One region of the Streptomyces sp. NPDC003042 genome, then DNA from elsewhere that is predicted to be linked to it. Evidence: riboswitches for the same ligand, from Rfam matches in the RefSeq annotation. Region 1 holds a riboswitch; the other holds the start of a gene.
The links. Region 1 has a riboswitch for cyclic di-AMP ahead of ACWDYJ_RS02735 (M23 family metallopeptidase). Riboswitches for the same ligand answer to the same signal wherever they lie in the genome.

Region 2: linked by a shared signal. The riboswitch ahead of ACWDYJ_RS20855 (LysM peptidoglycan-binding domain-containing M23 family metallopeptidase) and the one ahead of ACWDYJ_RS02735 (M23 family metallopeptidase) in region 1 are both predicted to bind cyclic di-AMP.

Annotation. Positions count from the first base shown of each region.
Region 1 covers NZ_JBSFTP010000003.1:73,381-77,584, forward strand. The annotation lists gene ACWDYJ_RS02725 (M16 family metallopeptidase) at 1-50, shown strand, start outside; gene ACWDYJ_RS02730 (M16 family metallopeptidase) at 71-1,438, shown strand; cyclic di-AMP (ydaO/yuaA leader) riboswitch at 1,654-1,813, shown strand; gene ACWDYJ_RS02735 (M23 family metallopeptidase) at 1,826-2,644, shown strand; gene ACWDYJ_RS02740 (GntR family transcriptional regulator) at 2,844-3,509, shown strand; gene ACWDYJ_RS02745 (HPr family phosphocarrier protein) at 3,752-4,033, opposite strand.
Region 2 covers NZ_JBSFTP010000042.1:4,462-8,665, forward strand. The annotation lists gene ACWDYJ_RS20845 (aspartate aminotransferase family protein) at 1-783, shown strand, start outside; gene ACWDYJ_RS20850 (tyrosine-protein phosphatase) at 874-1,704, opposite strand; cyclic di-AMP (ydaO/yuaA leader) riboswitch at 2,022-2,190, shown strand; gene ACWDYJ_RS20855 (LysM peptidoglycan-binding domain-containing M23 family metallopeptidase) at 2,193-3,176, shown strand; gene ACWDYJ_RS20860 (SGNH/GDSL hydrolase family protein) at 3,341-4,126, shown strand.

The sequences.
Region 1 (4,204 bases):
ACGCCGACGAGACCGACGAGACCGACGAGAACGAGGGGGCGGAGCAGTGAGCGACACCGCAGCCGTCACGATGACCTTCCACCCGCGGCCGCAGGCCGGCGAGGCCAAGCCCTGGGCCTTCCCGGCCCCCGAGCGCGGCACGCTCGCCAACGGCCTGACCGTGCTGCGCTGCCACCGCCCCGGCCAGCAGGTGGTGGCGGTCGAGGTCAACCTCGCCGCCCCGCTGGACGCCGAGCCCCAGGGCCTCGACGGCGTGGCCACGATCATGGCCCGCGCGCTGTCGGAGGGCACCGACAAGCACTCCGCCGAGGAGTTCTCCGCCGAGCTGGAGCGCTGCGGCGCCACGCTCGACGCACACGCCGACCACCCGGGCCTGCGGGTCTCCCTGGAGGTCCCGGCCTCGCGCCTGCAGAAGGCGCTGGGCCTGCTCGCCGAGGCGCTGCGCGCTCCCGCCTTCGCCGACAGCGAGGTCGACCGGCTGGTGCGCAACCGGCTCGACGAGATCCCGCACGAGCTGGCCAACCCGCAGCGCCGCGCCGCCAAGGAGCTCTCCAAGGAACTCTTCCCGGCCACGCTGAGGATGTCGCGGCCGCGCCAGGGCACCGAGGAGACGGTCGCCCGGATCGACGCCGGGGCCGTACGCGCCTTCTACGAGGCCCACGTACGCCCCTCCACCGCCACCGCGGTGATCGTCGGCGACCTGACCGGCATCGACCTGGACGCGGTGCTGGCGGACAGCCTGGGCACCTGGACCGGCGGCACCGCCGAACCCCTCCCGGTCCCGCCGGTGACGGCCGACGACACGGCGCGCGTGATCATCGTGGACCGGCCCGGCGCGGTCCAGACGCAGCTGCTCATCGGCCGGATCGGGGCGGACCGCCACGACATCGTGTGGGCTCCCCAGGTGCTCGGCACGTACTGCCTCGGCGGCACCCTCACCTCCCGCCTGGACAAGGTGCTGCGCGAGGAGAAGGGGTACACGTACGGCGTGCGCGCCTTCGGCCAGGTGCTGCGCTCCACCGCCGACGGCAAGGGCGCCTCGATGCTCGCCATCAGCGGCTCGGTGGACACCCCCCACACCGGTCCGGCGCTGGACGACCTCTGGAAGGTGCTGCGCACCCTCGCCGAGGGCGGCCTGACCGACGCCGAACGGGACGTGGCGGTGCAGAACTTGGTGGGCGTGGCCCCGCTGAAGTTCGAGACGGCGGCCTCCGTGGCCGGCACTCTGGCCGACCAGGTCGAGCAGGAGCTGCCGGACGACTACCAGGCGCAGTTGTACGCGCGGCTGGCCGAAACGGGTACGGCGGAGGCGACTTCGGCGGTCGTGAACGCCTTCCCCGTGGACCGGCTGGTCACGATCCTGGTCGGCGACGCGGCGCAGATCGAGGAGCCCGTGCGGGCCCTCGGGATCGGCGCCGTGAGCGTCGTCGGCAACTGAGCGGCGGCTGACCGGGAACCGACCGGCAACTGGCTGTTTCTTGAGGGGCTCTGGCGGATGATCCGCCGGAGCCCCTTTTGCCCGTTTAGTGGTGTGGTTGCTTGTATGCGGTGTGGCGTACGCAACAAAAAGGCGCGTCTGTTTGGCGATTGGCTGATGATCCGCCTAGCGTCGGCCGTGCTGTTCGTCAGTGTGCCCGCCGCACCCGCGGCACCGGACAGCGATCGCCGAGTCCCCGTCAGGCGCGAGCCTGGGGAGCCGGGGACCCACATGCGTCCCTGGGGTGAATCGGACCGCCTCGCAAGAGGAGGCCCGTAGGAGACCTTCCTGCTCCGAACCCGTCAGCTAACCCGGTAGGCGAGAGGGAAGGAAAGGATCAACCCCTTCATGGCGTTTGGCAGTCGTGTTGCCGGTGACAAGCCCGTCAACAAGCACCGTGGTTCGAGCCGTCTGAGCCGCAAGACCGCCGGCTACGCCGGTATAGCCGCCCTCGCCACCACGGGCGTGGTCGGCACCCTGGCCGCCCCGGCATTCGCCGCGGACGCCGGCGCCCCCTCCATGGAGGACACCGGCCAGAACGCGATCGTCGTGGCCGACGGACTCCAGGGCGAGATCAAGGCACAGGCCGAGTCCCAGCAGCTCGCCGCCGACGCCGTCGCCGCCCAGGCGCAGGCCGAGGCCGACGCGAAGCAGCGGGCCGCGGAAGCCAAGCGGATGGCCGAGGCCAAGCAGAAGTCCGAGCGCGAGGCCCGTGAGGCCGCCGAGCGCGCGGCTCGCGAGGAGGCGCGCAAGCGCCTGAACACCTTCGTCTCCCCGATCGCGGGCTCCTACGTCAGCACCTCGTACGGCGCGGGCGGCGGCATGTGGTCCTCCGGCAGCCACACGGGCATCGACTTCCACGCCTCCCTCGGCACCTCGATCCGCGCCGTCGGCGCCGGTACGGTCGTCGAGGCCGGCTGGGGTGGCGCGTACGGCAACAACGTCGTCATCAAGCACAACGACGGTACGTACACCCAGTACGGGCACATGTCCTCCCTCAGCGTCTCCGCCGGCCAGCAGGTCGCCCCGGGCCAGCAGATCGGCCTGGCGGGCTCCACGGGCAACTCCAGCGGCGTGCACCTGCACTTCGAGGCCCGCACGGGCTCGCAGTACGGCTCGGACATCGACCCGATCGCGTACCTGCGCTCGCACGGCGTCAACGTCTGACGCACAGCGCACAGCACTTCCACGCTGAAGGCCCCGGCTTCCGAGTCGGGGTCTTCTTCGTTTTCCGGCCGCGCATGGCGCGTATGAAATGTTTCGGATTTCCCGCCGTCATCGGAAATTATCCTGTGTTGCAATAGAGTCGCAGCACGGACGATCCCGGCGATGGCGCCGGGAATCGAAATCAAGCGGAGGTCCGGTCTTGCGTATTCCTGCGCACGCGGTATGCACAGCGATCCGCGACGATATCGTCTCCGGGTTCTTCGGGCCGGGCGGCCGGCTGACCGAGGAGGTGCTCGCCCGTCGCTACGGCGTCTCGCGCGTCCCCGTCCGCGAGGCGCTGCGCACCCTGGAGTCCGAAGGGTTCGTCACCACGCGCCGCCATGCGGGCGCCTGCGTCGCCGAGCCGACCGAGCAGGAGGCCGCGGACCTGCTGGAGCTGCGGTTGCTGCTGGAGCCGCTGGCCGCCTCCCGGGCCGCCGGGCGGCGCAGCGAGGGCCACCTGAAAGTGCTGCGCGGGCTGGTCAGACTGGGTCAGGAGCGGGCGCGCAGGGGGAAGGGGGAGGACCTGCGGGACCTCGGAGGCTGGTTCCACGAGACGCTCGCCCAGGCGTCCGGCAGCCCGGGGCTGATCGCCCTGCTGACCCAGACCCGGCACAAGATCGCGTGGATGTACGAGGTGGAGGCGCCGGCCCGGCCCGTGGACTCCTGGACGGAGCACGGGGCGATCGTGGACGCGGTGGCGCGCGGGGACGCGGAACGGGCCAGGGCCCTGACCGTGACGCACGCGGAGCGGGCGGCGCGGGCGCACCGGCCGCGCGTGAGGACTTCGCAACCTGCCGTAAACATGGCGAGCGGTCCGCATTAACAAAAGCCCGCTATATAAAAGAGTGGCGCTGCGTCGTCAGTGGCCGAAAAGGGCGGATATGAAGGTGCCCGGAATTCGTGCGGCGCCTGCCGGCCTCTGTTCGCTGTTCGCTGTTCAACGTACGCGGGCATTTCCATTTCGCGCAATTCCGGACGGATCCCAGGCGTCGGGAAAACAGCGAAGCCGCGGTCCCGGGGGTGGCGGGGACCGCGGCTTCGCCGCGCGCAAGCGGACCCGAAGGGTCAGACGGTCTCCGGGAGCTCCTCGAGGCCCTCGGCGACCAGCTTCGCGAGGCGGTCCAGCGCGGTGTCCGCACCCTCGGCCTCGGAAGCGAGAACGATCTCCTCGCCGCCCTGGGCGCCCAGGCCCAGGACCGCCAGCATGGAGGCGGCGTTGACGGGGTCGCCGCCCGCCTTCGCGATGGTCACCGGGACGCCGGAAGCGGTCGTCGCGCGGACGAAGATCGAGGCGGGACGAGCGTGCAGGCCCTCGGCCCAGCCGACGTTGACGCGGCGCTCTGCCATGGTGATGCCCTTCAGGTTCTTACGGTTGTCTAGACCAGTCTCTCACGACACCCGGAATGCCGGGACCGATCTCAGACCCGAATCCACCGCCGCTCGACCCTCCCCAGCTTGCACTGGTTTGCCCCGGGGTGCCTCATCCGCCGCGCGCGCGGTGCGGGGCCCGTGAGCCCG
Region 2 (4,204 bases), on a different contig from region 1:
GTCGTCGAGCCGATCCAGGGCAAGGGGGTCCTGGCCGCCCCGCCCGGATTCCTGCTCGCCGCGCAGGAACTGCTGCACCGGCACAAGGCGCTGCTGATCGCCGACGAGGTGCAGACCGGCCTCGGGCGCACCGGCGATTTCTACGCGTACCAGCACGAGCCGGGCGTGGAACCGGACCTCGTGTGCGTGGCGAAGGCCCTGTCGGGCGGCTATGTGCCGGTCGGGGCGACCCTGGGCAAGGACTGGATCTTCAAGAAGGTCTATTCCTCCATGGACCGGGTCCTCGTGCACTCCGCGAGCTTCGGCTCCAACGCGCAGGCGATGGCGGCCGGGCTGGCCGTGCTGTCGGTCATGGAGGACGAGGAGGTCGTCGCCAACGCCCGCGCCATGGGCGACCTGCTGCGCGGGCGGCTGGCGGCGCTCGTGGACGAGTACGAACTGCTGAAGGAGGTGCGGGGCCGGGGGCTGATGATCGGCATCGAGTTCGGCCGGCCGTCGTCCCTGGGGCTGCGCAGCCGCTGGGCCATGCTCCAGGCGGCCCGCAAGGGGCTGTTCGCGCAGATGGTCGTGGTGCCGCTGCTGCGCACGCACCGGATCCTCACGCAGGTCTCCGGCGACCACCTGGAGGTCATCAAGCTCATCCCGCCGCTGATCGTGGACGAGCGGGACGTGGACCGGTTCGTCGGAGCCTTCCGGGAGGTCATGGACGAGGCGCACGGCGGCGGCTCGCTGATGTGGGACTTCGGGAGAACGCTGGTGCGGCAGGCCGTCGGTCATCGCTGACCGACCGAGCGACTGGCCGGCCGGTCGGCTGGGCGGTCGCTCGGCTGGGCGGTCGACTGGCGGGCCGGCTGACGGCCTGCCGCACCGGCGTCAGTCGAGCAGCCGGTCCCGGAGCCGGGCGAGGGTCTCGGGCGTGAGCCCGAGGCCCTCGGCCAGGTAGCGCTCCACCCCGCCCCACTGCTCGTCGATGGTCTCGTACGCGGCGACCAGGTACTCGGCCCGCGCGTCGAAGAGCGGCGCCAGCAGCTCCATGACCTCGGGGGAGCGCGCCTCGGGAGCGTCGCTGCCGCGGCGCACCCGGTAGCGGTTGTGCGGGGCGTTCGACTCCAGGTAGTCCGCCAGGACGGCCTCGCGCTCGACGCCGAGGGCCAGCAGCGTGACGGCGATCGACAGACCGGCCCGGTCCTTGCCCGCCGCGCAGTGCATGAGCGCCGGCACGCTGTCCTCGGCGAGCGCGTGCACGACCCGGCTGTGCTCGGCGGTACGGGTACGGATGATGACGCGGTACGACCCCGCCATGCGGGCGGCCGCCCTACCGTCGCCCAGGAGGGCGCGGAGCTGGTCGAGGTCGCCGTCGCGGACCATCGTCCAGAACTCCCTGCCGTCGGCGGGGTCCGTCAGAGGGATGTTGACGTTGCGCACCCCCGGCAGCTCCACGTCGGGGCCCTCCAGGGCGTGGTCGGCGCCGTTGCGGAAGTCGAAGACGGTGTGGAGGCCGAGCGACGCGAGGAACTCTGCGTCGGTATCGGTGGCATGCGCCAGATGTCCGCTTCGGAACAGTCGTCCCGACCTGACCCTTCGTCCGTCGGTGGTCGGCAGCCCGCCCACGTCACGGAAATTGCGCACTCCGGTCAATTCCGGCGCGGGTTCGGGCCGCGCGGTGTCGGGCTGGGGTGTGGGCTGGGGTATTCGCTGGGTCACGTGTACTCCTCCGCTTCGTCCGGGGTGTCCGAATTACTCCGGTTGAGGTCAACTTGCCATAGACGGAGGCGAGATCGGGCCGGGCTCCGTGAGCCAGATCATACGGTGACCGTGCGTGCCTGATCGCGAAAGCCGAATTCCCATGCCGGGACGGTTGTTGGGGGCGTGGAATGGACGCAGGGTGACGGGAATTCCGTCGCCGCCTCATATCTGTGATTGCGTCAGGGAATTCGTGGCTTGTTGGGTGCGGGTCCACTCGATTACCTTCGCGACCAATCCGGGTGGACCGCCGAATCCTGCCGCCGCCCGGGAACCGCACCCGACTATCGACGCGCGCGGCAGGAGCGGGGGAACCAGGTAAGCCGCCGTTCCGGATCTCTTTCCGGAACGGCTCGGGGTGAAGCCGTACACGTCCCGTACGTGTAAGGCCGGACATCTCCAGTCCGAACCCGACAGCTCACCTCGCAGGCGACGGAGAGGAATTCGCCATGCCTTCAAAGGGTAAGCACCGCCGTCCGAAGTCCCGCTCCATCTCCCGAGGTCTCGCTGTCGCCGGTACCGGTGGCGCCGCCCTGGCGCTGCCCCTGATGGGCGCCGCGGGCGCCCACGCCGCCGCCCCCGCGGTGGTCCCGGCCGCCGCCCCGGTGCAGGCCGCGCAGCTTCCCCAGGCGCCTCAGGCCGCCCCCGCCGCGGCCCTCGCCGCCGCGCCGACCGTCTACACGGTCGCGCCGGGCGACTACCTCTCGAAGATCGCCGCCGAGCGTCAGCTCTCCGGCGGCTGGGAGCAGCTGTACGCCGACAACCGTGAGGCGGTCGGCAGCAACCCCTCCCTCATCCACCCGGGTCTGAAGCTGACGCTGGGCGGACAGAGCCAGGCGGCAGCGGAGCCGGCTCCCTCCGAGAAGCCGAAGGAGCCGAAGAAGGCGAAGGAGCCGAAGAAGCGGCAGGCTCCGGCGACCCCCTCGTCCGCGGGCAAGGCCTCGGCTCCCGAGTGGTCCTCGACCGGCTCTTCGGCGTCCGGCGAGGCGGCGTCCGGCGCGGGTACGGCCCCGGCCAAGACCTCCGGCTCCGGATTCGTGTCCCCGGTCAGCGGTGGGATCTCCACCCCGTACCGGATGGGCGGCAGCATGTGGTCCTCCGGTTACCACACCGGCGTCGACTTCATGGCGAGCAGCGGAACCACCGTCAAGGCCGTAGGCGCGGGCACCGTCGTCTCCGCCGGCTGGGGCGGCTCGTACGGCAACGAGGTCATCGTCAAGCACGCCGACGGCAAGTACTCCCAGTACGCCCACCTGTCCTCCCTCGCCGTCTCGGTGGGCCAGAGCGTCACCGGCGGCCAGAGCCTCGGGCTCTCCGGTTCCACCGGCAACTCGACCGGCCCGCACCTCCACTTCGAGATCCGCACCGGCCCGTCCTACGGCTCGGACATCGACCCGGTGGCCTACCTCCGCACCAAGGGCGTGAGCATCTGACGGCAGCCGCCGTCGGAGCACTGACACGCACGAGGCCGGGGCCCCGAGAGGGGTCCCGGCCTTCTGTGTACTTATTCCTTATCCCCCGGGTGGTATAGATCACGGTCCGTCAACCCCTCATTACGTTGGCGTAGGTTGGCGACGGGGGTGAAGGATGGCTTCCCGTGGCAGCGACGACGACGACACTCAAGACCATCGGCTCGTACGCGGCGATCGGGGACAGCTTCACCGAAGGCGTGGGGGACCCGGGACCCGGGGATTCGTATCTCGGCTGGGCGGACCGGCTCGCCGTACTCCTGGCGGATCAGCGTGACGAGCACGACTTCCGGTACGCGAACCTCGCGGTGCGGGGCAAGCTCCTCGACCAGATCGTGGCCGAGCAGGTCCCCAGAGCCAAGGCACTCGCGCCGGACCTGGTGACCTTCTGCGCGGGCGGCAACGACATCATCCGGCCCGGCAGCGACCCCGACGACGTGGCGGAGCGCTTCGAGGCGGCCGTGGCCGACCTCACCGGGACCGTCCGCCAGGTCATGATCACCACCGGCTTCGACACCCGGGGCGTGCCGGTCCTCAAACACCTGCGGGGCAAGGTGGCGACGTACAGCGCACACGTGCGCGCCATCGCCGACCGGTACGACTGCCCGGTCCTCGACCTCTGGTCGCTGAAGTCCGTACAGGACCGGCGCGCCTGGGACGGCGACCGGCTGCACCTCTCGCCCGAGGGACACACCCGCGTCGCGCTGCGCGCCGCGCAGGTGCTCGGATTCCAGGTGCCGACCGATCCCGACCAGCCGTGGCCGCCCATGAGGCCGCGCGGATCGGTGGACGTGACGCGGGACAACATCCAGTGGGCCCGCGAGCACCTCGTGCCCTGGATCGGGCGGCGGCTGCGCGGGGAGTCCTCCGGCGACCACGTCGAGGCGAAGCGCCCGGACCTGCTGCCGCTGTAGGACACCCCCCGGGCGTGTTGTCCGCCCGCGCCGGGCCGGCTCGTGGCCGGGCACGGCGCGGGCGGAAAACCGTCCGGC